Regions from separate parts of the Streptomyces sp. NPDC050263 genome, predicted to be linked through region 3. Evidence: riboswitches for the same ligand, from Rfam matches in the RefSeq annotation. Region 3 holds a riboswitch; each other region holds the start of a gene.

Region 1 (9,769 bases), on a different contig from region 3:
TACGGGCGTTTTCCCGACGGCGCTCGAGGCGCCCCGGGCGTCAGGAGTCTCCGAAGCCGCCGAGGGGCCCGGTGCCGCTCGACGACGCAAAACCATCGCCCCTGGACCACTCCGCCACTCGCGGCCGCATCCGACGAAATCGCCCTTCCCGGCGAGCCGGCGAACCACCGAGACGTCCCTCCCCCAGCCACACAGCTCGCCCCCGCCCAAGCCGCAGCAGTTCTCCGTCCTCGCCGTCGGAGCCGCCCGGGTGGGTGTGGGCATGGTGTGTGCCGGGTGAGTGCGGGCTGCCGAAGCCCGGTCCAATCGGGGCGAAAGCCGCGATGAACTGGAGCCTTGCTCCGATTGACCACCCCTGGGTCATCACACGGCACGATCCGCATTCCTATGATGGGCGCACGGCACCACGGGCCGCTGCGACCAAGCGGCCCGAGGAGTGCAGATGCGGCGCGATGGTGGAGGGGTCTGATGACTCAGGGGGCCGGTCAGGGACCCGAGGTGGAGCGGACGGCGACGTTGCGCGACTTCCGGGTGCCCGCGTACGTCCACGAGACCGGTCCGTACGACCACGACACACATCCCGGCAACGCCGCGCCACCCGTCGACGAGCCGCTGGAGCATCCGGACGGCTACACGCCCACCCAGCGCGATCTGCCCGTGATCAGCCGCCGCGGCGACACCCTTCAGGTGACCGTGGATCCGGCGGCCGTCCAGGCTCCGCTGCCCGCGACCGGCCCCGGTCCGCTGTTCGTCGTCGGCGACGTGCACGGATACCTCGACGAACTGATGGCCGCACTCCAGGAGAAGGGCCTGATCGACGACGCCGGCGACTGGTGCGCGGGCACCGCCCGGCTGTGGTTCCTCGGCGACTTCACCGACCGCGGACCGGACGGCATCGGCGTCATCGACCTCGTCATGCGGCTGTCCGCCGAGGCCGCCGCCGCCGGCGGATACTGCAAGGCCCTCATGGGCAACCACGAACTGCTGCTGCTCGGTGCCAAGCGCTTCGGCGACACCCCCGTCAACTCCGGCGCGGGCACCGCCACCTTCCAGGCGGCCTGGCTGCTCAACGGCGGCCAGAAGTACGACATGGACCGTCTTCAGGACCACCACCTCCAGTGGATGGCCCGCCTCGACGCCGTCGAGGAGGTCGACGGCCATCTGCTCGTCCACTCCGACACCACCGCCTACCTCGACTACGGCGACTCGATCGAGGCGGTCAACGACACCGTCCGCGAGACGATCACGCGCAACGACGCGGACGAGGTGTGGGACCTGTTCCGCAAGTTCACCAAACGCTTCTCCTTCCGGGACGAAGGTGGAGCCGACGCCGTCCGTTCCCTGCTCGATACGTACGGCGGTACCCGAATCGTTCACGGCCACAGCCCGATTCCCTATCTGCTGGGCGAAGTCGGCTCGGACTCGGAGGACGGCGAGGACAGCGGCGGTCCCCATGTCGAAGGACCGCACGTCTACGCCGACGGACTGGCCATCGCGATGGACGGCGGCGTGACGATGGCCGGAAAACTGCTGGTCCAGCAACTGCCCCTGGATATCTGACCGTTCCCGGGGCATGCTGTGCCCCACTTTCGACTCGCCCGTGACACCGCAGGCCAGGGGCCAATTTCGGCAAACCCCCTGTCACCCCATGCCGTCGCCGCTCTACCATCGGTCTATCCGTAGCAGGCTCCCCTCCGTTTCTGCCCGACGGCTCGTTGGCATGCGAGCCCCAAGCCCTACGGAGCATCGGGGGATGCACATGAACAGCGTTCCGCAGCACCTGCACAGCGAGGACCGCCAGGAGTACGAGCGGATCCTCGACGAGGCGCTGCGCTCCGCACCACACCACCCGGAACTGGCCGCTGTCGGACAGCGGCTCAACCCCGAACAACTGCGCACCATGGCGCTCAACGCCTCCGCCCTCATCACGGTGGCCGCGGCGGCCGAGTACCAGCACTACGTGAAGGTCCGCGAGGAACTGCGCCATCCGGCGCCGTCCACCCCGTCGTCCGCGTCCGAGACCGGCTCCGCCGAGCCGAACGCGGCCGCGATGGGGCTCGCCACCACCATGGGGGACGCGGCCCAGGCCGCCGAGGCCGCCGGCGCGGGCGCCGTCGCCGCCGTCCTCACCCCCGTTCTCGCCGGGACCGCCGCAGTGATCTTCCTGCTCGTCGGCTACATCCTCAGCGTGCTCGACCCCGAGCAGGCGTTCGCCCGGACCATGCTCACAGCCGGCTGGACGTTCGGGGCCGTGGCTGTGGCCGCGATCCTCGTCGCCACCGTCGCGCTGCTGCTCACCGCCCTGCGCAACCGGCCCTCCCTGGGGGCCGAACCGTACGGCGAACTGAGCGAGGAGGTCTCCCTGGCCAGGGAAGCCTGGCGAGAAGCCCTACTGGAGCGCGGCATCCTGCCGTTTCTCCGAGAGGCCCTCGCCAGTCCGGGCGCGGCGACCGCCCTGCACACCGCCCCGCCCCCGCCGGCTCCCACCGGCCGTCTGCCGAAGATCGGCTACGACCGCCCGGGCTTCAGCAGCCCTGACGACGGCCGCTCGACCGGCCCGCGGCCGAGCTTCAGCAGCCCGGACTACACCAGCCCGGACTTCGGCGGACCGGACCACAAGCCGGAATAGGCACTCGGCTTGCGCCCCCGCCGACCCGCCGAGGGGAGCGCAAGCCGTACGCCGGGCCGACCTGCCCCTGGGCGACCGCGGTGGCCCTGGTTGGTGGCCCTGGTGGCCCTGGTGGCCCGTCAGAGAATGCCTGCGCGGCCCGCTGCCGTGATCCAGCTGGGGAACTCGGACAGCAGCCGGTCGTAGAGCTCCTGGTCCGGGACGGCGCTGATGTCGTCCACAGCGAAGAAGCCCACGTTGTCGACCCGGCGCCCGGGCAGCGTGTCGAACCGCTCCAGGACCCCGTAGTTGGACCGGCCGAGCCCCACGAACTGCCAGAAGATCGGCTCCTCCACCGCCGCCCGCAGCTCCCGCTCGATCGCCGCGTCGCGATAGACCCCTCCGTCGGAGAAGAACAGCACCAAGGTCGGCGCGGTCGCCGGATTCTCCCGCACATACGATCTGACCTGGGCGATCGCCTTCTGCTCCTCGTTCTGGATGCCGACCGCGCGCATGTCGACCTGCCCCGGCTCCATCCCCTTGCGGGGCTTCCTGTTGCGCCGGAACAGACTGATCTCGCCCACGCGCACGTGCAGCCGCAGCCACTCGGGGAGTTCGCCCAGACGAAGGTCGGGAAGGCGAGCGGACTCGCTCGCGAACGTCCAGGCCTGCATCTCTCCGTCGTCGTCGAGTTCTGCCGCCACCGCCGCCATCCGTTCCACGACGTCCGCCACGACTCCCCGGGAGTACAGGAACGCCATGGAGCCGGAGGCGTCGAGGACGAGCACGACCCGCGCGGTGATCCCCGCCGCTCCCCGCTTGCTCAGACTGACGGCGACCTGCTCCTTGCGCAGCGACAGCCGCTTACGCATGTCGACGGGCAGCCGCTCCTCCCCTTTGGTCAGCCGAGGACCTGGCGGCGGGGACACCGCCCCTGAGTCCGGCCGAGCGGGCGTCGCCGGGACCGGAGGGTTCAGTGGGACCGGTACCGAGCCCGGCAGGCTCGACGGGACCGGTGGGCTCTGTGGAGTGGGCGGGCTCTGCGGAGTGGGCAGAGGATGTGCCGCCTGCTCCTCATCGACCGTGATCCCGAAGTCGGTGGCCACTCCCGCGAGTCCGGAGGCGTACCCCTGCCCTACCGCCCGGAACTTCCAGCGCCCCTCGCGCAGGTACAGTTCGCCGCCGATGAACGCCGTCTCCGTGTCGGCCTGCATCTCGAAGCGCGCCAGCTCGGACCGCCCGCCCGTACCGAACAGCCGCAACGTCAGACCGCTCACCTGCCCGAACGTGCCGCCGTCGGCCGACGCACACAGCACCACCCGCGTGATGGCCGCCTCCAGCGAGCGGAGATACACATGGACCGCGTCGGTCATCACGCCGGCCTCCCGCCGCTTACCGACGTGTCTCACGGCGCCGGACGCGTGAAGCGGCTGGTTGTAGAAGACGAAGTCCCCGTCGTCACGAACCCGGCCGTCGCTCGTCAACAGCAGCGCCGAGACGTCGATGTCCGGCCCACCGACCCCCTCGGCCCAGCTGAGTTCCACCCGGACGTCCGGCGCGTCGACCGGCAGATTGGCGCCCTTGCTCATGGATCGCGCTGTCATGGAGGCAAGTCTGCCGAGCCGACGGCCGACGGCAACCGAACGAGCGCGATGTTCTCGTCCTGAGCGACCGCCAAGTGCGTGCCGTCCGGATGCAGCGCCGCGACCGGTGTCGGTATGTGGGTGACGCCGTATGCCCCCTCCCGGCGGGGAATCGCCACCTCGGGCCATTCCTCCAGCACTTCCCCGGTCCTGACGTCGATCAGCCGGGGATGTCCGTGCAACGAGACGACGCGACCGCCTCCCGCGATCAGCGTCCCGACCTCGAAGTCGACGGAGCTCCGGTGCACCCACGCGCGACCGGACAGCGACCACACGCCGATCTGACGGGGTCCTAGCGCGGGGACATCCTCGTCGTCGAGGAACTCCTCTCCGGTCGCCACCGCCAGGCGGTCGTCGTCGAGCCAGCAGGCCGACACCACCTCGGCATCGATCCCCGGCTCCATGGGCAGCACCCCGTGTCCGTCCAACACGGCCGGGTCGGTCAGCGCGGCCTCCAGATCGAACACCTCGGCGATGCCGTACGGGTGCCACACCCAGCCGGCAACCAGCAGACGTCTGCCGTCCCCGCTCACCGACAGACGGGAATGGAACACGTCCTTCGCTTCGCGGGTTCCGGGGGTGAGCCGCTGTCCGGACGCCGCGTCCTCGATCTGGAGCACGTTGTACTCCTCCGGGCAGTGGACCAGGATCTCCCGGCCGTCCGGCAGAGCAGTCAGGGCTACGGGGTAGTCGAAGTCCTCGTCGTGGTAGGAGTCGCGAGTCAGCTCACGGAGCGGGATCGCTCCCTCGAGCAAGAGGGCGTCGGCCCCACGTTCGGCGTAGACGACGCTGTAGCGGCCGGAGGGCGAGACGACGCATCTGTCGAACTTGTCGAACTCCGAACCCCGACCGGTAGCCGCGCGGCGCTCCGCACCGTCGCGGTTCCAGGCCCGGCCGCCCACTACATCGACCAGGTCACCGCCCTGCCAGACCAATGACCGGACCGGCTCGGTCGTCTTCAGAAACTCCAAGGTCCATCCCCCCGTCACAGCCGCCCTCTCATGGCGCTGCCCATGACCAGGCATCGAGCCTGATCGGGCAGCGCCAATCCAGAGGCGTCAGTCGGCCAGCGGTAGGTACACCCTGCTTCCGCTCGCCGCGAACTCCTTCGACTTCTCCAACATCCCCTCGGCGATCTCCTCAGCCGTGGCCCCGTCGGCGACCCCTGCGCCGAACCGCTCGTTGATGCTCTGACTGATCTTCATCGAACAGAACTTCGGCCCGCACATCGAGCAGAAGTGCGCCGTCTTCGCCGGCTCCGCGGGGAGTGTCTCGTCGTGGAACTCCCGTGCCGTGTCCGGGTCGAGGGCGAGGTTGAACTGATCCTCCCAGCGGAACTCGAAGCGGGCGTCGGACAGCGCGTCGTCCCATTCCTGCGCACCGGGGTGCCCCTTGGCGAGGTCGGCTGCGTGGGCGGCGATCTTGTAGGTGATGACGCCCGTCTTGACGTCGTCACGGTTGGGCAGGCCCAGGTGTTCCTTGGGCGTGACATAGCAGAGCATGGCCGTGCCCCACCAGGCGATCATCGCGGCACCGATGCCGGAAGTGATGTGGTCGTACGCCGGCGCGACGTCCGTCGTCAGCGGGCCGAGCGTATAGAACGGAGCTTCATCACAGATCTCCTGCTGAAGGTCGATGTTCTCCTTGATCTTGTGCATCGGGACATGGCCCGGGCCTTCGATCATCGTCTGAACATTGAAACGCTTCGCGATCCGGTTGAGTTCCCCGAGCGTCCTCAACTCCGCGAACTGGGCCTCGTCGTTGGCGTCCGCGATGGAACCCGGCCGCAGCCCGTCGCCCAGCGAGTAGGTGACGTCGTAGGCGGCGAGGATCTCGCAGAGTTCCTCGAAGTTCTCGTACAGGAACGACTCCTTGTGGTGCGCGAGGCACCAGGCCGCCATGATCGAGCCGCCGCGCGACACGATGCCGGTCTTCCGGTTGGCGGTGAGCGGGACGTACGGCAGGCGGACACCGGCGTGGACCGTCATGTAGTCGACGCCCTGCTCGGCCTGCTCGACGACCGTGTCCTTGTAGATCTCCCAGGTCAGTTCCTCCGCGCGGCCGTCGACCTTCTCCAGCGCCTGGTACAGCGGCACCGTGCCGATGGGGACGGGGGAGTTGCGCAGGACCCACTCGCGGGTCGTGTGGATGTTGCGGCCGGTGGACAGGTCCATGACCGTGTCGGCGCCCCAACGGGTCGCCCAGGTCATCTTCTCGACCTCCTCCTCGATGGAGGACGTCACCGCCGAATTGCCGATGTTGGCGTTGACCTTCACCAGGAAGCGCTTGCCGATGATCATCGGCTCGATCTCCGGATGGTTGACGTTGGCCGGCAACACCGCACGGCCCGCCGCGATCTCCTCGCGGACCACCTCAGGAGAAACGTTCTCTCGGATGGCCACGAACTCCATCTCGGGGGTGATCTCACCCCGGCGGGCATACGCGAGCTGAGTCACCGCCTTGCCGTCCCGGCCACGACGGGGCAGGCGCGGCCGCCCCGGAAAGACCGCGTCGAGATTGCGCAGACCACCGCGCGGTGAGGTGTGCTTGATGCCGTCGTCCTCGTGGCGGACGGGACGGCCCGCGTACTCCTCGGTGTCGCCACGGCCGATGATCCAGTTGTCGCGCAGTGGCAGCAGCCCCCTGCGGACGTCCGTGTCGACCAGCGGATCGGTGTACGGACCGGAGGTGTCGTACAGCGCGACCGACTGCCCGTTGGTCAGATGCACCTGACGGACCGGCACGCGCAGGTCGGGGCGAGTGCCCTCGACGTACCCCTTGTGCCAGCCGATGGACTTCCCGACCTCCTGGGACGTTTCGTCCCGAACGGAGGCAGGCGTGCGTGCGTCCTTGTTGGTCATGAGACCTACTCCCTACGCCGGCATTACCCGGTAACAGGTTCGGCGGTCGACGCAGCGGCTACCGCCTGCCGAGGTTTCATGTGAAACATCACTCGACTCGAGAGACGTTCCACGTGAAACATCGCAAAGACGGAGGTCAGCGCCCTCTCAGCCCGGTGCTCCGAGCTCCCGCGTGTGCAAAGGTGCCTCCACGCTAGCGTCAATTCGGGCGCGGTGAACAGAGGGCCCCTACCGTTCTTGCGATGATCGGTCGGTGACCACGACACACCAGCCTCCGTACCCACCGCCCGAGCCGCCCCGCCGGCCCGGCGCCGGAAACGGCCCGAGCGACGGCCCTGGTAGCGGCAACGACAACGGCTCTGGACGCGGCCCCGGTGACGACCGCGCCTTCAACGGCGGTCACGATCACGGACGCAACCACGGGCACGGCCCCGAACAGGGGCCGGGATACGCCGGCGGGCTGGGTGGACTGGGCGGGCTGGACGGACCGGCGCGCGGCGGTGCCCCCAGGGGTCAAGGGCCGGGACAGGGCCGAGGGCCGGGCTCTGGCGGAGGGCCCGGGCACAGCCCACCCGGCAGCGGCGGCGGGCGCGGAACCGGCTACCAATACGGGAACGGGCGCAGTCAAGGGCGCGGATACGGCCCCGGCCCCGGCGACGAATACGGCCGTGACCGCGAGCACGGACATGGGCAGAGCCCCGACGGCGGTCACGGCAGCGGCCATGGTGGTGGTCTTCGGAGCGAGCCAGGCGAGGGCCACGGCGGCAGTCACGATCATGGCCGCGGCGAAGGCAACGGCAACGGGCCGGGTTCCGGCGGGCACGGTCACGGCCCCGGTTCCGGCGGGGGGAACGGCTCGGGCGCCGGCGACGGGCACGGCCCGGGTTCCGGCGGGGGCCACGGGCATTCCCACGGTCACAGCCACAGCCACGGTCCGGCCGCCCCCGTCTCGCAGCACCTGCGCAAGGTCATCACGGCCATCCTCATCCCGTTCGGTGCGGCGGTGCTGGTCGGGCTCGTCGTGCTGTGGCCCGGCGGAGCTCCGGCGCACGAGCGCACCGGAGTCGGCTTCGACCGGCAGACCCAGCAGGCCACGGTCACCAAGGTCGTGAAGGTGAGCTGCGCGTCGGTGAACGCCTCGGGCGACACCCCGACCGGCGACACCTCGACGGCCGAGGGCTCGTCCGCGCAGCAGCAGGCGAGCGGCTCCTGCAAGAGGGCCACGATCCGCGTGGACACCGGCAATGACAAGGGCCGTACGTTCACGGAGATCGTCCAGCCGGACCAGTCACGGCAGTTGGACCAGGGCGAGAAGGTCGTGGTCGCCTACGAGCCCTCCGCGCCGAAGGACCTTCAGTACTCGGTGACCGACGTGAACCGGCGCATCCCGATGGGCGTGCTGGCCATCATCTTCGCGGTCGCCGTCGTGGTCGTCGGGCGGCTTCGGGGCGTCATGGCGCTGGTCGCGCTGGCCATCAGCTTCCTGGTGCTGAACTTCTTCGTGCTGCCGGCGATCCTTCAAGGTTCGAACCCGCTGGTCGTGGCGGTGGTGGGGGCGAGCGCGATAATGCTGATCGCGCTCTATCTGTGTCACGGCCTCTCGGCCCGCACCTCCGTCGCGGTGCTCGGCACGCTCATCTCACTGCTGCTCATCGGCATCCTCGGTTCGCTGTTCATCGACTGGGCGGCGCTCACCGGCAACACGGACGACAACACCGGCCTGATCCACGGCCTGTATCCGTCGATCGACATGAGCGGTCTGCTGCTCGCCGGCATCATCATCGGTTCGCTCGGTGTCCTCGACGACGTGACGGTCACGCAGACCTCGGCCGTCTGGGAGCTGCACGAGGCCAACCCGTCGATGGGCTGGCGGGGGCTGTACCGGGCCGGCATCCGCATCGGCCGGGACCACATCGCGTCCGTGGTCAACACGCTCGTCCTCGCCTATGCCGGTGCAGCGCTGCCGCTGTTGCTGCTGTTCTCGATCGCGCAGAGCAGCGTGGGCGCCGTCGCCAACAGCGAGTTGGTCGCCGAGGAGATCGTGCGCACCCTGGTCGGGTCGATCGGCCTGGTCGCCTCCGTGCCCGTCACAACGGCCCTGGCCGCGCTGGTGGTCGCCGCCGACCGGCCGGGCCCGGGAACGGCGTCCGTGCCGGCCCAGGAGACGACTCCGGCGCCTCCGACGGCTCCGACCGCTGCGGTGGCAGCGGCTGCCGCTGGTCCCGCCCAGGGCCGGGGCGGCCGCGGCAGGCGACGCAAGCGTTAGAGCCGGAGGGCGGGAGGCCGGGGCGGGAGTCCCTCCGCGAGCCGGCGCATCGGTGCATCGGCGACTTGGGCCCCGGCCCGCTCTCCGCCAGGCTCCCCCGACGGTCTGCCGGGGGAGCACCCCAGGGAGAGGTCCGGGGAGCACCCAACGAAGAGGTCCGGGGGAGCGACCCAGAAGGACCGGGAAGCCCCCCGGAAGCACGAGAAGGCCCGAGAAGGCCCCTCCAGCCGATCGGTCGCAGCGTCACAGGAGAAGCGTTCCTGCATAGCTTCACCAGTGGCGAAGCGTTCTGCTACCACTCGCCGCCGTCCCGTCAGCCGGCGCTCTGCTCCTCGGCGAGGATCCGGTCCAACGCCTCGTCCAGATGCGCGTCGAAGTCGGCCAGCGCACC
Region 2 (9,769 bases), on a different contig from region 3:
CCGGTCGGGCCGGTCAGGTCGTGTCCGGCCGCGAAGATGTGACAGGTGTCGAGGCAGACGCCGAGTTTGGGATGGGCGTCCAGCGCCTCGAAGTACGGTCCGAAGTCCCAGGTCCGGGAGCAGAGCGAGGCGCCCTGGCCGGCCGTCGACTCCAGCAGCAGGAACGGGTCGTCGTCGTGGGTCAGCTCGTCCAGCAGCGGCAACAGGTACTCGCGCACCTGCTTCAGCGCCACCGACCGGTCCCGCCCGCCCGTCGCGCTCCCGGTGTGGACGACCACGCCCAGCGCGCCGATCTCCCGCCCGCGGCGCAGCGAGTGCCGCATCGACTCCGCCGACTTCTCGGCCGTCGCCTCGGTGTGCGAGCCGAAGTTGATCAGGTAGGGCGCATGCACATACGCCGGGACCGCCTGAGCCGCGCACGCCTCGCGGAACGCCTCGTCCTGTCGCGGGTTCCCGACGGGCGTCGCCCAGCCGCGCGGGTTGGCGACGAACACCTGGACCGTCTCGGCCCTGAGATCGTGCGCGTACGGCATGCCCACGTCGTGCAGACCGCCGGCCACGGGGACATGACCGCCGACGGGGTTGCGGGAGGGGAAGGGGGATCGAGGACTCACCCGGTCAGGGTGTCATGCCCTGCCGCCCCGCCGGTCACCGGATGGTGATGGTGATCGTCGACCCCTTGGGCGCCATCTCGCCGGCCTCCACGGACTGCTTCTTGACGCTGTCGCCGAAGAGCCCGAGCAGCCCGCGGTCCTCCTTGACCTTGAACCCGGACTGCTCCAGGAGCGAGGTGGCGTCGTCGACGCTCGCACCGACCACGTCCGGGACCTCGACCAGCACCGGCCCCTTGGACAGCGTCAGCGTCACCGTGTCGCCGTCGGCGGCCTGGCTGTCGGCCCCCGGGGTCTGCGCCGCGACCTGCCCCTTGTCGAACTCGGAGTTGACCGCCGCGGCGGCGACCTTCACCTTCAGGCCGGCCTCCTGCAGCTCGGCCCTGGCGTCGGCCAGAGTCTCCCCGGTGACGTCCGGGACGTCGACCGGGCTGCCCTTGCTGACGACGATCGCGACCGCCGTGCCCGCGCGCCGCTGCGAGCCCGCCTCCGGGTCCGTGCTGATCACGAAGCCCTTGATGACGTCCTCGCTGAACGCCTTGGTGACCAGCCCCGGCTCCAGGCCGTCCGTCTTCAGCAGCGCCTCGGCCTTGTCCAGCCGGGAGCCCTTCACATCCGGCACCTTCACGATCTCGGGGCCGTCGGAGACGGTGAGCGTCACCGAGTCGTTCTTGCGGATCTTCGCGCCCGGCTCGGGGTCCGTCTCCATGACCGTGCCGCGCTTCGCGGTGTCGCTGTACTCGTGCTGGACCTTGCCGACCTCGAGTCCGGCCGCCTCCAGCCGCTTCCTGGCCTCCGCCTCCTTCTGCGTCAGCACCGCGGGGACCTTGGTGAACTGGCCGGAGTTGATGTACCAGACGCCCGCGCCCACACCGAACACCAGCAGGACGACGGTGACCAGCGCGAGCACCCCACGCCGGGGCGGCCGCACCGAACGCCGCCGCGGCGGCAGGGGCGGCGGGCTCTGGAACCGGGAGGTCCGGTCGACCGAGCCGTCGCCGTGCGCCGGGTCGAGGGGGTCGTCCTCGTTGACGGGCAGCGGGCGGGGCACGGTCAGCGAGCGCGGGATGACGCTGGTGCGGTCCTCGGCGATGTCGTGCCCGGCGGAGACGGCCTGCGGCGGCAGCGCGTCCAACTGCGCCTCGCTGAGCGGGGCGCGCGCCTCCCGCACCTGCCCGAGCAGCGCGACGGCGTCGTGCGGCCGGACTCCGGGCGTGCGGGCCGTCGCGGTGGCGACCAGTTCGTCCAGCTCGAACGGCAGACCGGGGACGGCGGCCGACGGCGGCGGGACGTCCTCGTGGAGGTGCTTGTAGAGCACGATCGCGGGGGAGTCGCCGTCGTGCGGCTTCTCGCCGGTGAGCATCTCGTAGAGCACGACCCCGCACGCGTACACGTCCACCCGGGGATCGGCGGCTCCGGGCTGCTCGATCTGCTCGGGAGCGAGATAGGCGACGGTGCCGAGCACGGCCCCGGTGGTGCTGGTCACGGTGTCCACGGACCGCACGAGCCCGAAGTCGGCGACCTTGACCCGCCCGTCATCCCCTATCAACACGTTCTCGGGCTTCATGTCCCGGTGCACGAACCCGGCGCGGTGCGCGGCCCCCAGCGCGGCGAGCACCGGCTCCAGGATGTCCAGCGCGGCCCGCGGCTGCAGCGCCCCGCGCTCGCGCAGCACGTCACGCAGGGTGCATCCGGCGATGTACTCCATGGCGAGATACACGTACGACGCGTCGGCGCCCTGATCGAACACCTGGACGACGTTCGGATGTGCGAGGCGGGCGACGGACTTCGCCTCCCGGATGAACCGATCGACGAACGCCCCGTCGGCGGCGAGCGCCGGGTGCATCACCTTGAGCGCGAGCACGCGGTCGAGGCGGGTGTCCACGGCCCGGTAGACCGTGGCCATCCCGCCGACCGCGATCCGCGCCTCGACGCGGTACCGGCCGTCGAGCACCTGCCCGACCAGAGGGTCCTGAAGGGTCGTGTCCACGCAGGCGAGTCTACGAGCAGCCACTGACACGACCCCCACCTCCACCACGATCGACCCCCGACTGCAGCCGAGCTGTGACGCGAGTCATGGGCGGGCGGGCACATGGCGGGTCGGCTGCCGACGGGGCTGAGCCCTCACGAGCGACGCCCACTTCTCGGCCGACCGGATCGGCCGAGAGGAAACGGGTGGTGCGTGGGTGGGAGACGCTTTTTCGGGGCTGGACCGGCGGTCAGAACGCGGGTCGCTCGGGGTCCAGCGCCGCGAGGCCCGCCGCAGGAGAGGACGCCTGCGCGAAGTAGCGGCGGGGGATCCGCCCGGCGAGGCGGGCCAACCTCCCCGCCTCGACCCCGGCCCGCATGGCGGACGCCATCCGCTCGGGGTCCGGCGACCGCGTCACCGCCGACGCCAGCATCACCCCCGCACACCCCAACTCCATCGCCAGCGCCACATCCGACGCCGTACCGGCCCCCGCGTCGAGAATCACCGGCACGCGCGCGTGCTCGACGATCAGCTGGAAGTTGTGCGGGTTGCGGATGCCCAGGCCGGAGCCGATCGGCGACCCCAGCGGCATCACCGCGGCGCACCCCACGTCCTCCAGCTTCCTGGCCAGCACCGGATCGTCGTTCGTGTACGGCAACACGGTGAACCCGTCGTCCACCAGCGTCTCCGCCGCGTCCAGCAACTCGATCGGATCCGGCAGCAGCGTCCGTTCGTCGGCGATGACCTCCAGCTTGACCAGGGACGTCCCCAGCGCCTCCCGCGCCAGCCGAGCCGTCAGCACGGCCTCCCCGGCGGTGAAACACCCCGCCGTGTTCGGCAGCACCCGGATGCCCAGCCGCTCCAGCACCGACAGCACGGACCCGTGCACCGAAGGATCGACCCGGCGCATCGCGACCGTCGTCAGCTCGGTCCCGGACGCCACCAGCGCCCGCTCCAGCACCTCCAGGCTGGGCGCGCCCCCCGTGCCCATGATCAGCCGGGACGAGAAGGACGTACCTCCGAGGACGAAGGGATCGTCGGCCATGGGTCAGCCTCCTTGGACGGCGGTGAGGACCTCGACGCGGTCCCCCTCGGAGAGGGACGTCGACGGCCACTGCGCGCGCGGGACGACGGTTTCGTTCAGGGCGGCGGCCACTCCGGAGGGGGCCGGGGTCAGCGTGCGGACGACGCTGTCGAGAGCCGTGCCGGGCGCGACCTCCCGGCGCTCTCCGTTGACCGAGATGTTCATGCGGGCTGCTCCTGGAGGGCGAAACGCCCGGGCGTGAAGGGACGGGCCTCGTCCGGCAGCTCCCCGGTGGCCAGGGCATGCGCCATCGCGTCACCGGTCACCGGCGTCAGCAGCACGCCGTTGCGGTAGTGCCCGGTGGCCAGCAGCAGCCCGTCAAGCTCCGTCGGCCCGAGCAGCGGCGCGTTGTCCGGCGACCCGGGCCGCAGCCCCGCGCGGGTCTCCGTGAGCGGCAGCTCGGTGATCCCAGGGACCAGCTCATGGGCGTCGCGCAGCAGCTCGTACACGCCCCCCGCCGTCACCGTCGTGTCCCAGCCCAGCTCCTCGCTGGTCGCGCCCACGACCAGCTCGCCGTTCTCCCGCGGCACCAGGTAGACCTGGCTGCCGCGCACCACGGCCCGCACCGTCCGGCTCAGGAACGGCGCGTACGGCCGCGGCACGGTCAGCCGCAGCACCTGACCCTTCACGGGCCGTACGGGGGGCAGGACGTCCTCCGGAACCCCCGAGAGCCGCCCGCTCAGGCTGCCGCCGGCGAGCACCACCTGCCCCGCCTCCAGCGTCGTACCGTCCCGGGTGACGACGCCCGCGGCCCGTCCGCCCGCGACGGACAGCCGCTCGGCCCAGGCGCGGTGGAAGACCACGCCCGCCCGCTCGCACGCGGCCAGCAGTGCCCCGGCCAGCCGTCGCGGATCGATCTGGTGATCGCCGTCCACCCGCAGCCCGCCGCGCACCCCCGGCGCGAGCATCGGTTCCAGGCGCCGGCACTCCCGCCCGGACAGCCACTCCGACTCCAGCCCCGACTGCCGTTGAAGGGCGTGCAGTTCGCGCAGGTGGGCGCGGTCGTCGGCGTCCAGCGCGACCGCGAGCGTGCCGCAGCGCCGGTAGCCGAGGCCGTGTCCGGTCAGCTCGGTCAGCTCGGTCACGAAGTCCGGATACCGGCGGGCCGAGGCCAGGTTGAGGCCGAGCAGGGTCTGCTCGCCGTGGTGCAGCTCGGTGACGGCGGCCAGCATCCCGGCGGCCACCCGGGCGGCCCCGCCGCCCGGCTCCGGGTCCACCACCGCCGTGGCGAAGCCGCGCTGCGCGGCCCGCCAGGCCGTGACCAGCCCGATGACCCCGCCCCCGATGACGAGGACGTCCGACGTACGTGGAGACGACGGTGACAGTGGAGACGACATGGGCGTCCAGCCCCTCCCTTCGCCGGCATGACCCGGATCAGGTTCGTACGGTCGGAGGCCGCCAGCCTCCCTCTCAGCCCGGTGCGTCCGGGCTCCCGCGAGTGCTCTACGTTGGCCACCCTAGCCCGACCCCGCACACCTCAGTAAGGGAGCCTCCGCCCATGGCGCGGTCACTCGACGGCCTGGTCCTCGCCCCGGTCGCCGACCAGGCCCCCGGGCAGGTCGGCACCCGTACCCGTTTCACGTACCACGAGCGGGACGGCGCGGTATGGGCCGAATACGCGGGCGGCGACGTCGTACGGGGGCGCCTGGTGGGTACCCGGGAGGGAGACCGGCTCGACTTCCGCTACGTACAGCTCAAGTACGACGGGACGACGTCCTCGGGGCACTGCGTGTCGGCCGTCGTGGAGCTGCCCGACGGCCGGGTGCGCCTCGACGAGACCTGGGAGTGGGAGTCGCAGGACGGCAGCGGCACGAGCGTCGTGGAGCAGGTCACAGCGCACGACGGCTGACTGACGAGGCGTCAGCTGACTAGGGTGATCCGACTATGGTGATCGGGTGAGCGAGACGCAGACGCAGACGCAGACGCAGACGCAGACGCAGGAAGGCAGGCCCGCGGCGCGGCGCGTGGTCGTTGTCGGCGCGGGCATGGCCGGCGTGCAGACCGCGGTCGCCCTGCGCGACCAGGGCTTCGACGGCACGGTGACGCTCATCGGCGCGGAACCCCACCAGCCCTACGACCGGCCCCCGCTGTCCAAGGCCGTCCTGCTCGGCACGTCCGAGGGCTCCGCCTTCGACGTCGACTTCGAGGGCCTCGGCATCGAGCTGGAGCTCGGCCGCGAGGTCCTGGGCCTGCGCCCCGCCGACCACGAGCTGGACACCGAGCGCGGCCCGGTCCCGTACGACGTCCTCGTGCTCGCCACCGGCGCCGAACCCCTCCGACTGCCCGGCGCCGAGGGCGTGCGCGGCGTGCATCTGCTGCGCACCCTGGACGACGCCGAACGGCTACGGCCCGTGCTCGCCCGACAGCACGACGTCGTGGTCGTCGGCGCCGGCTGGATCGGCGCGGAGTTCGCCACGGCCGCGCGCGAGGCCGGCTGCGCGGTCACCGTCGTCGAGGCCGCCGACCGACCGCTGGCCGGGGCCCTGCCCGCCGAGGTCGCCGCCCCGATGGCCGCCTGGTACGCCGACAGCGGCGCCGTGCTGCGCACCCACACGCGCGTGGAGCGCGTCGAACCCGGCGCGGTCGTCCTCGACGACGGCTCGCGACTGCCCGCCGGCGCCGTCGTGGTCGGCATCGGCGCCCGCCCGGCCACCGCCTGGCTGACCGGCTCCGGCGTCGAGCTGGGCGCGCACCGCGAGGTCGTGGCCGACGCCCGTCTGCGCACCTCCGTGCCGGACGTGTACGCGGTCGGCGACTGCGCCTCCTTCCCTTCGGGAAGGTACGGCGAGCGGCTTCTCGTCCACCATTGGGACAACGCTCTCCAGGGGCCGCGCACGGTCGCGGCGAACATCGTCGGCGCGAGCACCGGCGAGCCCCAGGCCGTCTACGACCCCGTCCCGTACTTCTGGTCCGAGCAGTTCGGCCGCTTCGTCCAGTACGCCGGGCACCATGCCGAGGCCGACCGCGCGGTGTGGCGCGGCGACCCGTCCGGACCGGCCTGGACGGTCTGCTGGCTGCGGGAGGGCCGTCTGGTCGCCCTGCTGGCCGTGGGGCGTCCGCGCGACCTCGCCCAGGGCAGACGGCTGATCGAGGCGGGCGCGCGCATGGACCCGCTGCTGCTCGCGGACCCGGCGAGGCCCCTGAAGACGGCGACGGCCCCGGCCTGAACACACCGGTCCGCCCCGGCCGGAACGCCCTGGTCGGACCGGCCCGACTTCCGACTGTCAGCGGCAGATGGCAGGCTTGTTCCCGTGACCGAGATTGACGCAAAGACCGATGTTCTCGTCCCCGCCTGGCTCACCCTGCCCGACATCGCAGAAATGCTCGATGTCGAGGTGACGCGCGTCCGGCAGCTGGTCAGGGACGGCCAGCTCATCGCCGTACGCCGTGGCGAGAACCGCGCACTGCACGTCCCCGCCGCCTTCATCGACGAGGACAAGGTGGTCAAGGGCCTGTCCGGGACCCTGACCCTGCTGCGGGACGACGGCTTCACGGACGAAGAGATGCTGGAGTGGCTCTTCACCCCCGACCCGACCCTCCCAGGCACCCCGGCGCAGGCCCTGAGTGAGAATCGCGGCACGGAGGTGAAGCGCCGCGCCCAGGCGCTCGCCGTCTGACCTGGCGACGCCTGGCGTCCGACCTGCGGATCGAACCGAACGACCCGGTGTACGGGGGCCGCCGGCCCTCGTACACCACCACCCTGGGGGGACCTTCGTATGCCCGTCACCGCTCGCGCCCGGCTGGCCGACGCCCGGCTGTACCTCTGCACGGACGCCCGCACCCGCCAGGGCGACCTGCCGGAGTTCCTGGACGCGGTCCTCGCGGGCGGCGTCGACATCGTCCAGTTGCGGGACAAGGGCATGGAGGCGGCCGAGGAACTGGAGCACCTCAGGGTGTTCGCCGACGCCTGCGCCCGGCACGGCAAGCTGCTCGCGGTCAACGACCGCGCGGACGTCGCCCATGCCGTCGGGGCCGACGTCCTCCATCTGGGCCAGGGCGACCTGCCGGTTTCCGCGGCCCGCGCGATCCTCGGCGCCGACGTCCTCATAGGCCGCTCCACGCACACCGAGGCGGAGGCGGAGGCCGCCGCGGTCCAGGAGGGCGTGGACTACTTCTGCACCGGCCCCTGCTGGCCCACTCCCACCAAGCCCGGCCGGCCCGCCCCCGGCCTCGGCCTGGTCCGGCACACGGCCGCCCTCGGCGCGGACCGCCCCTGGTTCGCGATCGGCGGCATCGACCTCGGCAACCTCGACGAGGCGCTGGCGGCGGGCGCCCGCCGGGTCGTCGTCGTCCGGGCGGTCACCGAGGCGGACGACCCCGGCGCAGCGGCGGCGGAGTTCGCGAAGCGGCTGCGCGCGGCGTAGCCCGGCCGCGCTCGACCGGGCTGCATCGGGCCACACCGGTTCGGCCGGGCTCGGTCCGGCGTCCAAGGGGTGGACAACAAGTCGACAATTCGGGCAAATTTCCCGCATTCGGTTGGGGGACCGCCAGCCCCTGGCTAACCTGCGGGTATGGCCCTAGGAACCGCATCCACCAGGACGGACCGCGCGCGCACCGTGCGCGACATCCTGGCGACCGGCAAGAAGACGTACTCGTTCGAGTTCTACGCGCCGAAGACGCCCAAGGGTGAGCGGAGCCTGTGGAACGCGCTGCGCAGGGTCGAGGCGGTCGCACCCGACTTCGTGTCGGTGACGTACGGCGCCGGCGGCTCCACCCGCGCGACCACGGTCAAGGAGACCCAGCAGATCGTCGTCGACACCACCCTGACGCCGGTCGCGCACCTCACCGCCGTGGACCATTCCATCGCCGAACTCCGCAACATCATCGGCCAGTACGCCGACGCCGGGATCCGCAACATGCTCGCCGTGCGCGGCGACCCGCCCGGCGACCCCATGGGCGCATGGGTGCCGCACCCGCGGGGCCTGACGTACGCGGCCGAACTCGTCCGGCTCATCAAGGAGTCGGGCGACTTCTGCGTGGGCGTCGCCGCCTTCCCCGAGATGCACCCGCGCTCCGAGGACTGGGACGCGGACGTCACGCACTTCGTCGACAAGTGCCGGGCCGGCGCCGACTACGCCATCACGCAGATGTTCTTCGAGCCCGAGTCCTATCTGCGGCTGCGCGACCGGGTCGAGGCGGCCGGTTGTGTGACTCCGGTCATCCCCGAGGTCCTGCCGGTCACGAGCGTGAAGATGCTGGAAAGCCTGCCCAGGCTCAGCAACGCCCACTTCCCGGCCGCTCTGAAAGAGCGGATCCTCACAGCCAAAGACGATCCGGCCGCTGTACGCTCCATTGGCATCGACTTCGCCACGGAGTTCTGCGCACGGCTGCTGGCCGAGGGAGTGCCCGGACTGCACTTCATCACGCTCAACAACTCCACGGCGACGCTGGAAATCTACGAGAACCTGGGTCTGCACCACCCGCCGCAGGCCTAGACCGGTCGCACCCACATACGACACACTGCGTAGCGGCCACTGGGAGAGGGGCGTACATGGGCTGGACGGTCCTCTACATCGCGTTCGGCATCGTCGCGCTGTGGTTGTTGGGTGAGGTGCTGCTGCAGTACAAGGCGCGACTGCGCTGGCGACTGCTGGCCTTCGTCGGCTTCCTCGGCGTCGTCCTCGGTGTCCTGATCCCGTCGGTCGTCGTCATCGAGCTGGGCGCGATCGCCTTCGCGGTCGGCCAGACCTACGTCACGCTGTCGTTCCGCCGCGGCTTCGCCGAAGGCTGGGCCTTCCGGCGCGCGGATGCGGACGGTGACAGGGACGAGGACGCGGACACGGAAGGCGCCCGCGGCTTCATCCCCAGGCGCCGCCGCGGCAAGGCCGAGCGCCAGGACCCGACCCTCGAGGCCTCCGACCTCCAGAACGCCGAGGCAGCCGGATTCGACGCGGGCATGCCCTACGGAGCAGACAGCGCGGCGTTCGGCCAGGACAAGAACGCCTACGGCGACGACGACTACGACCGCGACGACGTCTTCACGCCCGCGGCCCGGGGTGTCGACCCCATGGCCGCCGAGAGCGCCTCCGTCTACGAGCCGCAGCCGCTGCCCGACGACACCGGCTCCTACGGCGTGTACAGCGACGCCGCGTACGCGGCCGCGAC
Region 3 (9,769 bases):
CGCGTGGCCCGTCCCCGACCGGGGCGGGCCACCCGTTCTTCCCGGCCGCTCAGCCGAACTTGGCCCTCTCCAGCCAGAACTCCAGCACCTCGCGCTCGCCGAGCACCTCCAGCCCCGGGCTGTCCAGCGGCAGCCGGCCGTAGAAGGCGAGCAGCACGGAGGTCAGCGGCCCGCGCAGGGCGACCGTCGCCTTCTCGTGCCCGCGCCGCCAGACGATCCCCTGCTCGGTGAGGTCGACACTCCACTCGGCGTTCAGGCCGGCCGCCGCGTCCGTGGCGTGCAGATGGATGCTCCGGTCCCCGACGAGCAGTTCCGCGGCCACCCGGTGCGGCAGGTTCCGCTGCACCCACGCCACGATCTGCAGCCATTCGTCCAGGGTGTCGGCGGCCACCTCGGGCGCGACCTCGTAGGGCAGTCCGACCGCGAGCGTGGCGTCGGCGCGGTGCACGGTGATCTCGTGGGTCATCCGGCGCGCCCAGAAGCCGGTGTCGTGCACCCCGGCCCAACCCCACACCTTCGTGTCCGGCCCGGCCTCCCGCAGCGCGCCGACGACCAGTTCGCCGGTCTCGGCGAGCCAGGCGTCCAGCGCGGCCGGGTCGCCCTCGACCGCCGGTCCGCCGATCCCCGGAACCCGCTCCGGCGGGATCTCCTCCTGGGCCCGCGCCCGCACCAGGGCGTCCGTCCAGCGCAGGGCGACGCCCATGTGCCGCACCAGCTGCTCCAGCGACCAGTCGGGGCAGGTCGGCACGGTCGCCGTCAGATCCGCCCCGGAGGTCACCACGGACCTCAACAAACCCATCTGGTGGGCGATTTCGTCGCAGTACCGGTCATGCGAGAGAAGGGTCATACACAGCACCGTAGGGCGCGGCGGGTCAGTCCAGCACGACGATTTCGGCCGTGTCGAAGGACACCTCCACCGTGCTCCCGACCTCCGGCGCGTCCCGCAACGCGCACGCCGCCTCCAGCTTCGGTGCGCCCTCCGGCTGGAGGTGCACGGCGACATGCGTGCCCCGGAAGGTGCGCGCGGCGACCGTGCAGCGCAACCCCTCGTCCACGCCCACCAGGCGCACCCCGGCGGGCCGGACCAGCAGCGTGCACGCTCCCTGCGCCGACCCGGCCGGCACCGGCATCTTGCCCCACGGCGTGACGGCGACCTCTCCCGTGACGGTCGCCTCCACCACGTTGTCGAAGCCGAGGAAGCGGGCCACGAACGCGTCCGCCGGCCGCTGCCACACCTCAAGAGGCGTGCCGGACTGGGCGATCCGGCCGTCCCGCATCACGACGACCCGGTCGGCGAGCGCGAACGCCTCGCCCTGGTCATGGGTGACCGCGAGCACGGTCGTGCCCAACCGGCCGAAGAGTTCCCTCAGCTCGACGACCAGCCGCTCGCGCAGCGACCGGTCGAGCTGCCCGAGCGGCTCGTCGAGCATCAGCAGCCGGGGCCGCGGCGCGAGGGCCCGGGCCAACGCGACCCGCTGCTGCTCCCCGCCGGAGAGCGCGGCCACGGCCCGGCCAGCGGCCCCCGGCAGCCCGACGAGTTCGAGCAACTCCCGCACCCGCTCGCCCTGTTGAGCCTTGGGCAGGCCGCGCATCCGCAGCCCGAAGGCCACGTTGCCGCCGACATCGCGCTGCGGGAACAGCTGGTGGTCCTGGAACATCAGCCCGAGCTCCCGCCGATGCGCGGGCACCCCCGCCTGATCGCTCCCGTCGAGCAACACCCGTCCGGAGTCCAGGGGTTGCAGCCCGGCCACCGCCCGCAGCAGCGTCGACTTGCCGCTGCCGCTGGGCCCGAGCACACACACGACCTCGTGCTCGGCGACGGCAAGACCGACGGCGTCCAGCACAGGCCGCCCGCCGAACCGCACGGTAGCGCCGTCAAGTTCGAGCAGCGGCATCAGAACTCCCCCGTCCGGTCGGTCCGCAGCCGCTCCAGCACCAGCAGGGCCACCGCGCACACCACCATCAGAATCGTCGAAAGGGCCATCGCCTGGCCGTAGTTGAGCTCACCGGCCCGCCCGAGCAGCCGCGCCACGGCGACGGGGAGCGTCGGGTTGTCGGGCCGGGCGATGAACACGGTCGCGCCGAACTCCCCCAGCGACACCGCGAACGCGAACCCGGCCGCGACCAGCAGCGCCCGCCGCACCATCGGCAGGTCGACCTCCCGCCACACCCGCCAGGGCGACGCCCCGAGCACGGCCGCCGCCTCCCGCAGCCGCCGGTCCACCGCCCGCAGCACCGGCAGCATGGTCCGGACGACGAAGGGCACGCCGACCAGCGCCTGCGCGAGCGGCACCAGGATCCAGCTGCCGCGCAGGTCCAGCGGAGGCTCGTCGAGCGCGATCAGGAACCCGAAGCCGACGGTCACCGCGGAGACGCCCAGCGGCAGCATCAGCAGCGCGTCGAAGCCCCGCACCAGCCGTCCGGCGTCCCGGCGGGTGAGAGCGGCCGCGGCGAGCCCGCCGATCAGCACCGCGATCCCGGTCGCGGCGAGGGCGTACTCCAGCGAGTTGCCGATGGCCTCGATCGGCGGGACCAGGAAGACATTGCCGTCGTCGCTGGTCAGCGCCCGGTAGTAGGCGAAGTCGGGCGCGTCGAACGAGCGCTGCACCAGCACCGCGAGCGGCAGCACGAGCAGCACGGCGATGCTCGCGAGCACCCCGGCCAGCAGCGACCACTGCCCGGCCCCGCGCGGCCGCCGCGCCGTCACGGCCGCGTCCACCAGCCGCAACGCGGTCTCCCGACGCCGCACGGTCCACGCGTGCACGGCGAGGACCGCGCCGACGGCCGCGAACTGGACGATCGTGAGGACGGCGGCCGTGGACAGGTCGAAGATCTCGGAGGTCTGCCGGTAGATCTCCACCTCCAGGGTGGAGAAGGTGGGACCGCCCAGGATCTGCACCACACCGAACGAGGTGAAGGTGAAGAGGAAGACCATCAGCGCGGCGGCCGCGACAGCCGGCCCGAGGGCGGGCAGGGTCACCGTGCGCCAGGCGCGCAGCCGGGACGCGCCCAGCATCCGCGCCGCCTCCTCCTGCCCGGGGTCGAGTTGCGCCCACAGCCCGCCCACGGTCCGAACGACGACCGCGTAGTTGAAGAAGACGTGCGCGAGCAGGATCGCCCACACCGTGGTGTCCAGCCGTACGCCCCACAGCTCGTCGAGCAGGCCGCCCCGCCCGACCAGCGCCAGGAACGCCGTGCCGACGACGACCGTCGGCAGCACGAACGGGACGGTGACGACCGCGCGCAGCACCTGCTTGCCGGGGAAGTCCAGACGCGCGAACACATACGCCCCCGGCAGCGCGACCAACAGCGTGAGCGCGGTGGAGACGAGCGCCTGCCAGGTGGTGAACCACAGCACATGCCGGACGTCGGACTGGGCGAGCACGTCCCACAGCCGCCCGAACCGCCAGCTCCCGTCGACGTCGAGCCCCCGGGCGACGATCGCAGCGACCGGGTAGGCGAAGAACACCGCGAAGAACGCGACGGGCAGGGCCATGAGCCCGAGCCGCGCCGCCGCGCTCCCCTTGGCGCCGCTGCCCTTGCCGGGGGCTGCTTCGGTCACTTCAGTACGAGCGAGGTCCATGACTTGACCCAGTCGTCGCGGTGTTCGGCGATCTTCGCCGGGGCGAGGGTCTCGGGGTCCTTCGCCTGCGGCCCGTACTGCGTGAACTCCGCCGGAATCTGCGCGCCCGTCCGCACCGGATAGACGAACATGTTGAGCGGCATGTCCTCCTGGAACTCCTTGCCGATCAGGAAGTCGATCAGCGCCTTGCCGCCCTTGCTGTTGTGCGCGTTGCTCAGCAGCCCCGCGAACTCGACCTGCCGGAAGCAGGTGCCGGCCGCGACCCCGGTCGGGGCGGTGGTCGGCTTCGGGTCGCCGTAGATCACCTCGGCGGGGGGTGAGGAGGCGTAGGAGACGACGAGCGGCCGGTCGGCCCCCGCCTTCTTGCCGCCGGCGGACCCGGAGAACTCCTCGTTGTAGGCCTGCTCCCAGCCGTCGACGACCTTGACGCCGTTGGCCTTGAGCTTCGCCCAGTACCCCTCCCAGCCTCCGTCCCCGTACTTCGCGGCCGTGCCGAGCAGGAAGCCGAGTCCGGGTGAGGAGGTGGAGGCGTTCTCGGTGACGAGGAGGTTCTTGTAGGCGGGCTTGACGAGGTCGTCGAAGGAGGCCGGCGGGGTCAGCTTGTGCTCGGTGAAGTACGCCTTGTCGTAGTTGACGCAGATGTCGCCGAAGTCGATCGGCGTGACCCGGTGCTTCTCGGCGTCCAGCTGGAACGCGCTGCCGACCTGGTCCAGCCCCTTCGCCTCGTACGGCTGGAAGAGCCCGTTGTCGAGCGCGCGGGAGAGCAGGGTGTTGTCGACGCCGAAGAAGACGTCGCCCTGCGGGTTGTCCTTGGTGAGGATGGCCTTGTTGACGGCCTGCCCGGCGTCGCCGTCCTTGAGGACCTTCACCTGGTAGCCGGAGGTCTTCTCGAAGTCGGCGAGCACGGTCTTGGACACGGCCCATGAGTCATGGCTGACGAGGGTGACGGTCTTGGACTCCGCCGCCACTCCCTCGCTGCCGTCGCCGTCCGTGGATCCGCACGCGGACAGCGTGGACAGCGCGATCATGCCGAGCCCGAGGGCCGCGGCCTTGAAGGTCTTGTTGTGCACTGGTTTTCCTCCTGGGGTGGACCAGGAAGAGACGCGGCCCTGCCCGGGTGTCCGCAGGGGACATCCGGGCAGGGCGCAACAGCTCGAGTGATGACCGAACTTCCTACCCAGAATGACCTGGGCGAGGTTCAGAGGGTCTGCGGCCTGGGTGCCGCACTCTCAGCGCTGTGGCGCTCCCCTGTCGGAATATGAAGATGTGTATGGCCTAAAGACTACCGCTCGGTGGCCGCGAGCTGACCGCAGGCCCCGTCGATCTCCTGACCGCGGGTGTCCCGGACGGTGACGGGCACCCCGTGCGAGGCGATCGCCTCGACGAACGCCTTCTCGTCCTCCGGCCGCGAGGCCGTCCACTTCGAGCCCGGCGTCGGGTTGAGCGGGATGAGGTTGACGTGCACGGGCTTGCCGCGGAGCAGCCGGCCGAGCCGGTCACCTCGCCAGGCCTGGTCATTGATGTCCCGGATCAGCGCGTACTCGATGGACAGCCGACGGCCGGACCGCTCGGTGTACTCGAACCCTGCGTCCAGCACCTCGCGCACCTTCCACCGCGTGTTCACGGGGACGAGGGTGTCGCGCAGTTCGTCGTCGGGAGCGTGCAGCGAGATCGCGAGCCGGCATTTGAAGCCCTCGTCGGAGAACCGGTGGATGGCCGGCACGAGCCCGACCGTCGACACGGTGATGCCCCGCTGCGAGAGCCCGAGGCCGTCCGGCGCGGGGTCGGTGAGCGCCCGGATGGAGCCGACGACCCGCTTGTAGTTGGCGAGCGGCTCACCCATGCCCATGAACACGATGTTGGACAGCCGGGCCGGCCCGCCCGGAACCTCGCCGTCCCGCAGCGCCCGCATGCCGTCGACAATCTGATGGACGATCTCGGCGGTGGACAGATTCCGGTCCAGCCCCGCCTGCCCGGTCGCGCAGAACGGACAGTTCATCCCGCACCCGGCCTGCGAGCTGATGCACATCGTCACCCGGTCCGGGTAGCGCATCAGCACCGACTCCACGAGCGTGCCGTCGAACAGCCGCCACAGGGTCTTGCGGGTGGTCCCCTGGTCCGTCGACAGATGCCGGACGACCGACATCAGGTCCGGCAGCAGCGCCTCGCGCAGCTTCTCGCGCGAACCGGCGGGGATGTCCGTCCACTCCGCCGGGTCGTGCGCGTAGCGCGCGAAGTAGTGCTGGGACAGCTGCTTGGCACGGAACGGCTTCTCACCGATCTCCGCCACGACCTCCTTCCGCTCGGCGGGCGAGAGGTCGGCAAGGTGCCGCGGCGGCTTCTGGGCTCCGCGGGGGGCGACGAAAGTGAGTTCTCCGGGCTTAGGCATAGCCGTACCAGTGTCGCAGATCGAATCGTGTGACCGGTGCCGCGCTCGGCACAGCGGCAACGGCCTCAGGGCGGCCTCGCAGCGACGGGCCCCTGCCCCGGAGACCGGACGCTGTTGGCGAATTTCCGGAGACCGGGGCGGGGGCCCGTGCGAGCCGTTCTGCGCGGGTGGGTCAGCCGGAGCCGACGAACAGCACGAACAGGGCCCAGACGACAGGAGCCGTAGGGAGCAACGAGTCCAGCCGGTCCATGATGCCGCCGTGGCCCGGGAGGAGCGTGCCCATGTCCTTGATGCCCAGGTCCCGCTTGATCATGGACTCGCCGAGGTCGCCGAGCGTGGCGCTGGCCGCGACGGCGAAGCCGAGCACCAGGCCCTGCCACCAGGTGCCGTCGTCGATCAGGAACTGCATCAACAGCGCGCCCGCGACCATCGCGAACGACACCGCGCCGAGCAGACCCTCGCGGGTCTTGCCGGGACTGATGCGCGGGGCGAGCTTGGTCCTGCCGAAGCGCCAGCCGACGGCGTACGCGCCCGTGTCGCTGACGACCGTCAGGAGCAGGAACGTCATGACGCGGAACGCCCCGTCGTCGGAGGCGAGCATCACGGCGACGAACGTGGCCAGGAACGGGACGTAGAAGGCCGCGAAGACGCCTGCCGTGACGTCCTTCAGATAGCCCTCGGGCGGTTCCGTCATCCGCCAGACCAGCACCGCGAGCGCGGTGAGGGCCATGGCGACCCAGGCGCCCTCGGCGCCCCGGACGTAACCGGCGACGACCATCGCCGCGCCGCCGACCGCGAGCGGCACGAGCGGCGCCTTGATGCCCTTGCGCTCCTGCAGCCTGCTGGTCAGCTCCCACAGACCGACGACGACGGCGACCGCGACCACGCCGACGAACACGGCCTTGACGATGAGCAGCGACGCGAGGATCACCGCACCGAGCCCGACCGCGACCCCTATGGCCGCGCCCAGGTCTCGGCCCGCGCTCTTCTTCTGCGGGGCGGGCGCAGGGTGCGGGACGTCGGACATGGGCTCCGGATTCTGCGGCACCGCCGCAGGGGGCCGTGCCGACGGGGTGTCGTTGCCGCGAGCGGCGTCGCCGTAGGGTTCGCCGCCGTAAGGCGTGCCGCCGTAAGGCGGGTTGCCGTAAGGCGGGTTGCCGTAGGACGCGGTGCCGTAGGACGCGCCGTGGTGGGGCTCGTCTCGGAACAAGGGGCCGCCCGGCCGAGCGGCCCCCCGGTCGTCATCCTGGTTTCCGCCGTGTGCGGGTACGTCGGGGACGATGGGCATGGGGCGAGTCTGCTGCGCCTCAGGCGCATCGTACGCGGGACCCGCCGGGGCGGCCCCCTGGACAGGACCCTGGGCAGCGGGCCCCCAGTACCCGGCCCGTGACCCGGCTTGCGGCGGTGAGCCCCAGGAAGAGTCGTTCATCAGACCTCGAGCAGCTCCGCTTCCTTGTGCTTCAGGAGCTCGTCCACCTGGGCGACGTACTTGTGCGTCGCGTCGTCGAGCTCCTTCTCCGCACGGCGGCCCTCGTCCTCGCCGACCTCGCCGTCCTTGACGAGCTTGTCGATCCCGTCCTTGGCCTTGCGACGGACCGCGCGGATGGACACCTTGGCGTCCTCGCCCTTGCCCTTGGCGACCTTGATGTAGTCGCGGCGGCGCTCCTCGGTGAGCTCGGGGAACACCACCCGGATGATGTTGCCGTCGTTGCTGGGGTTGACGCCCAGGTCCGAGTCGCGGATGGCCTGCTCGATGTTGCGCAGGGCCGTCTTGTCGAACGGGGTCACGACCGCCATGCGCGGCTCCGGCACGGAGAACGAAGCCAGCTGGTTGATCGGCGTCGGCGCGCCGTAGTAGTCGGCCACGATCTTGTTGAACATCGCCGGGTGCGCACGGCCGGTGCGGATCGCGGCGAAGTCCTCCTTGGCGACCACGACGGCCTTCTCCATCTTCTCCTCGGCCTCGAGGAGGGTCTCTTCGATCACCACTTGCTCCTGCGTGTCTTGAGTAGGCCCGGCTGCGGTTCCTTACGGGGCGGCGGCCGGCTGCGTCGCGTCTTCTTCCTGCACGGTTCCCGACCGGCAGGACATTGTCCATCCCCCGGCCAGGGTCCGTCCCCCGGTCAGGGGCTGTCGTACGAGACCGGGGTTGTGCCGGTCAGGCCCGGCTGCCTTGCTCACCCACAAGCGTGCCGATCTTCTCACCCTTGACGGCGCGAGCGATATTGCCCTCCGCCAGAAGCTCGAAGACGAGGATCGGCAGCTTGTTGTCGCGGCACAGTGTGACGGCGGTGGCGTCGGCGACCTTCAGCTCGCGCGTGATGACCTCGCCGTAGCCGAGGGCGTCGAACTTGACGGCCTCCGGGTTGGTCTTCGGGTCGGAGTCGTAGACGCCGTCCACGCCGTTCTTGCCCATCAGCAGCGCCTCGGCGTCGATCTCCAGGGCGCGCTGCGCGGCGGTGGTGTCGGTCGAGAAGTACGGCATGCCCATACCGGCGCCGAAGATGACCACCCGGCCCTTCTCCAGATGCCGCACGGCCCGCAGCGGGATGTACGGCTCGGCGACCTGGCCCATGGTGATGGCCGTCTGGACGCGGCTGTCGATGCCTTCCTTCTCCAGGAAGTCCTGGAGGGCGAGGCAGTTCATGACCGTGCCCAGCATGCCCATGTAGTCCGAGCGGGCCCGGTCCATGCCGCGTACCTGGAGTTCGGCGCCGCGGAAGAAGTTACCGCCGCCGATGACGACGGCGATCTCCGCGCCGTCCCGGACGACGGCCGCGATCTCCCGGGCGATCTTGTGCACCACGTTCGGGTCCACGCCCAGGCCCCCGCCACCGGAGAATGCCTCACCGGACAGCTTCAGCAGAAACCGGCCGCGTACCTTGCCGTCGTCGCTCTTCTGGGGCTTGGTGGTCATGGGAGATCCCGCCTCTTTCACGTGGTGCACATACGAAGAAGGCCACTGCCGGTGGGGTGTCGTCCGCAACCCGTGCTCGGCAATGGCCTCCTCGTCAGATCTGCTGTCGTCCGTCACGCGTGCGCGTGACGGCGTACCGGACGACTGCATCCGACCCTATCGGGCCGACGCGTCGATCGCGGTACGGACTCAGATGCCGACCTTGATGCGCGTGAAGCGCTTCAGGGCGACACCGGCCTCGTCCAGGACCTTCTGGACGGACTTCTTGTTGTCCAGCGCGTACGGCTGGCCGAGCAGCGTGGCGTCCTTGAAGAAGCCGTTGAGGCGACCCTCGACGATCTTCGGCAGGGCGGCCTCGGGCTTGCCCTCGGCGCGGGTGGTCTCCTCGGCGACGCGGCGCTCGGACTCGACGACCTCGGCCGGCACGTCCTCCTTGGAGAGGTACTTCGGCGCGAAGGCGGCGATGTGCTGGGCGATGCCCTTGGCGACGTCGGCGTTCGGCTTGTCCAGCTCGACGAGGACACCGATCTGCGGGGGCAGGTCGGGCATCGTGCGGTGCATGTACGCGAACACGAAGCCGTCGGCGAACACCGCGAAGCGGTCCAGCACGATCTTCTCGCCGAGGTTGGCGTTGGCCTCGTCCACGAACGCCTGGACGGTCTTGCCGGCCTCGATCTCGGAGGCGAGCAGCGCCTCGAGGTCGGCCGGGGAGGTCTTGGCGACGTGCTCGGCGATCGCGGCCGCGGCGGCCTGGAACTTCTCGCCCTTGGCGACGAAGTCCGTCTCGCACTTCAGCTCGACGAGGACGCCGGAGGAGTTGTCGTCAGCGATGATCGAGACCACGGCGCCGTTCTCGGCGGAGCGGCCCTCGCGCTTGGCG

The links. Region 3 has a riboswitch for thiamine pyrophosphate ahead of AB0J04_RS03055 (thiamine ABC transporter substrate-binding protein). Riboswitches for the same ligand answer to the same signal wherever they lie in the genome.
Region 1: it holds a riboswitch for thiamine pyrophosphate, as region 3 does, so the genes downstream of both, thiC (phosphomethylpyrimidine synthase ThiC) here and AB0J04_RS03055 (thiamine ABC transporter substrate-binding protein) in region 3, are expected to answer to the same signal.
Region 2: it holds a riboswitch for thiamine pyrophosphate, as region 3 does, so the genes downstream of both, thiO (glycine oxidase ThiO) here and AB0J04_RS03055 (thiamine ABC transporter substrate-binding protein) in region 3, are expected to answer to the same signal.

What each region holds. Positions count from the first base shown of each region.
Region 1 is NZ_JBFAKW010000010.1:18,799-28,567, reverse strand. It holds gene AB0J04_RS06755 (metallophosphoesterase) at 469-1,560, shown strand; gene AB0J04_RS06750 (hypothetical protein) at 1,754-2,629, shown strand; gene AB0J04_RS06745 (VWA domain-containing protein) at 2,749-4,212, opposite strand; gene AB0J04_RS06740 (hypothetical protein) at 4,209-5,222, opposite strand; gene thiC (phosphomethylpyrimidine synthase ThiC) at 5,310-7,112, opposite strand; TPP riboswitch at 7,105-7,294, opposite strand; gene AB0J04_RS06730 (YibE/F family protein) at 8,116-9,378, shown strand; gene AB0J04_RS06725 (SsgA family sporulation/cell division regulator) at 9,692-9,769, opposite strand, start outside.
Region 2 is NZ_JBFAKW010000005.1:30,339-40,107, forward strand. It holds gene AB0J04_RS03340 (deoxyribonuclease IV) at 1-614, opposite strand, end outside; gene pknB (Stk1 family PASTA domain-containing Ser/Thr kinase) at 649-2,601, opposite strand; gene AB0J04_RS03350 (thiazole synthase) at 2,831-3,625, opposite strand; gene thiS (sulfur carrier protein ThiS) at 3,629-3,829, opposite strand; gene thiO (glycine oxidase ThiO) at 3,826-5,001, opposite strand; TPP riboswitch at 4,999-5,110, opposite strand; gene AB0J04_RS03365 (hypothetical protein) at 5,163-5,513, shown strand; gene AB0J04_RS03370 (FAD-dependent oxidoreductase) at 5,629-6,831, shown strand; gene AB0J04_RS03375 (Rv2175c family DNA-binding protein) at 6,916-7,281, shown strand; gene thiE (thiamine phosphate synthase) at 7,381-8,028, shown strand; gene metF (methylenetetrahydrofolate reductase [NAD(P)H]) at 8,176-9,099, shown strand; gene AB0J04_RS03390 (hypothetical protein) at 9,156-9,769, shown strand, end outside.
Region 3 is NZ_JBFAKW010000004.1:134,760-144,528, forward strand. It holds gene AB0J04_RS03040 (maleylpyruvate isomerase family mycothiol-dependent enzyme) at 50-847, opposite strand; gene AB0J04_RS03045 (ABC transporter ATP-binding protein) at 873-1,895, opposite strand; gene AB0J04_RS03050 (iron ABC transporter permease) at 1,895-3,583, opposite strand; gene AB0J04_RS03055 (thiamine ABC transporter substrate-binding protein) at 3,559-4,653, opposite strand; TPP riboswitch at 4,736-4,843, opposite strand; gene rlmN (23S rRNA (adenine(2503)-C(2))-methyltransferase RlmN) at 4,866-5,972, opposite strand; gene AB0J04_RS03065 (phosphatidate cytidylyltransferase) at 6,145-7,401, opposite strand; gene frr (ribosome recycling factor) at 7,401-7,958, opposite strand; gene pyrH (UMP kinase) at 8,131-8,889, opposite strand; gene tsf (translation elongation factor Ts) at 9,079-9,769, opposite strand, start outside.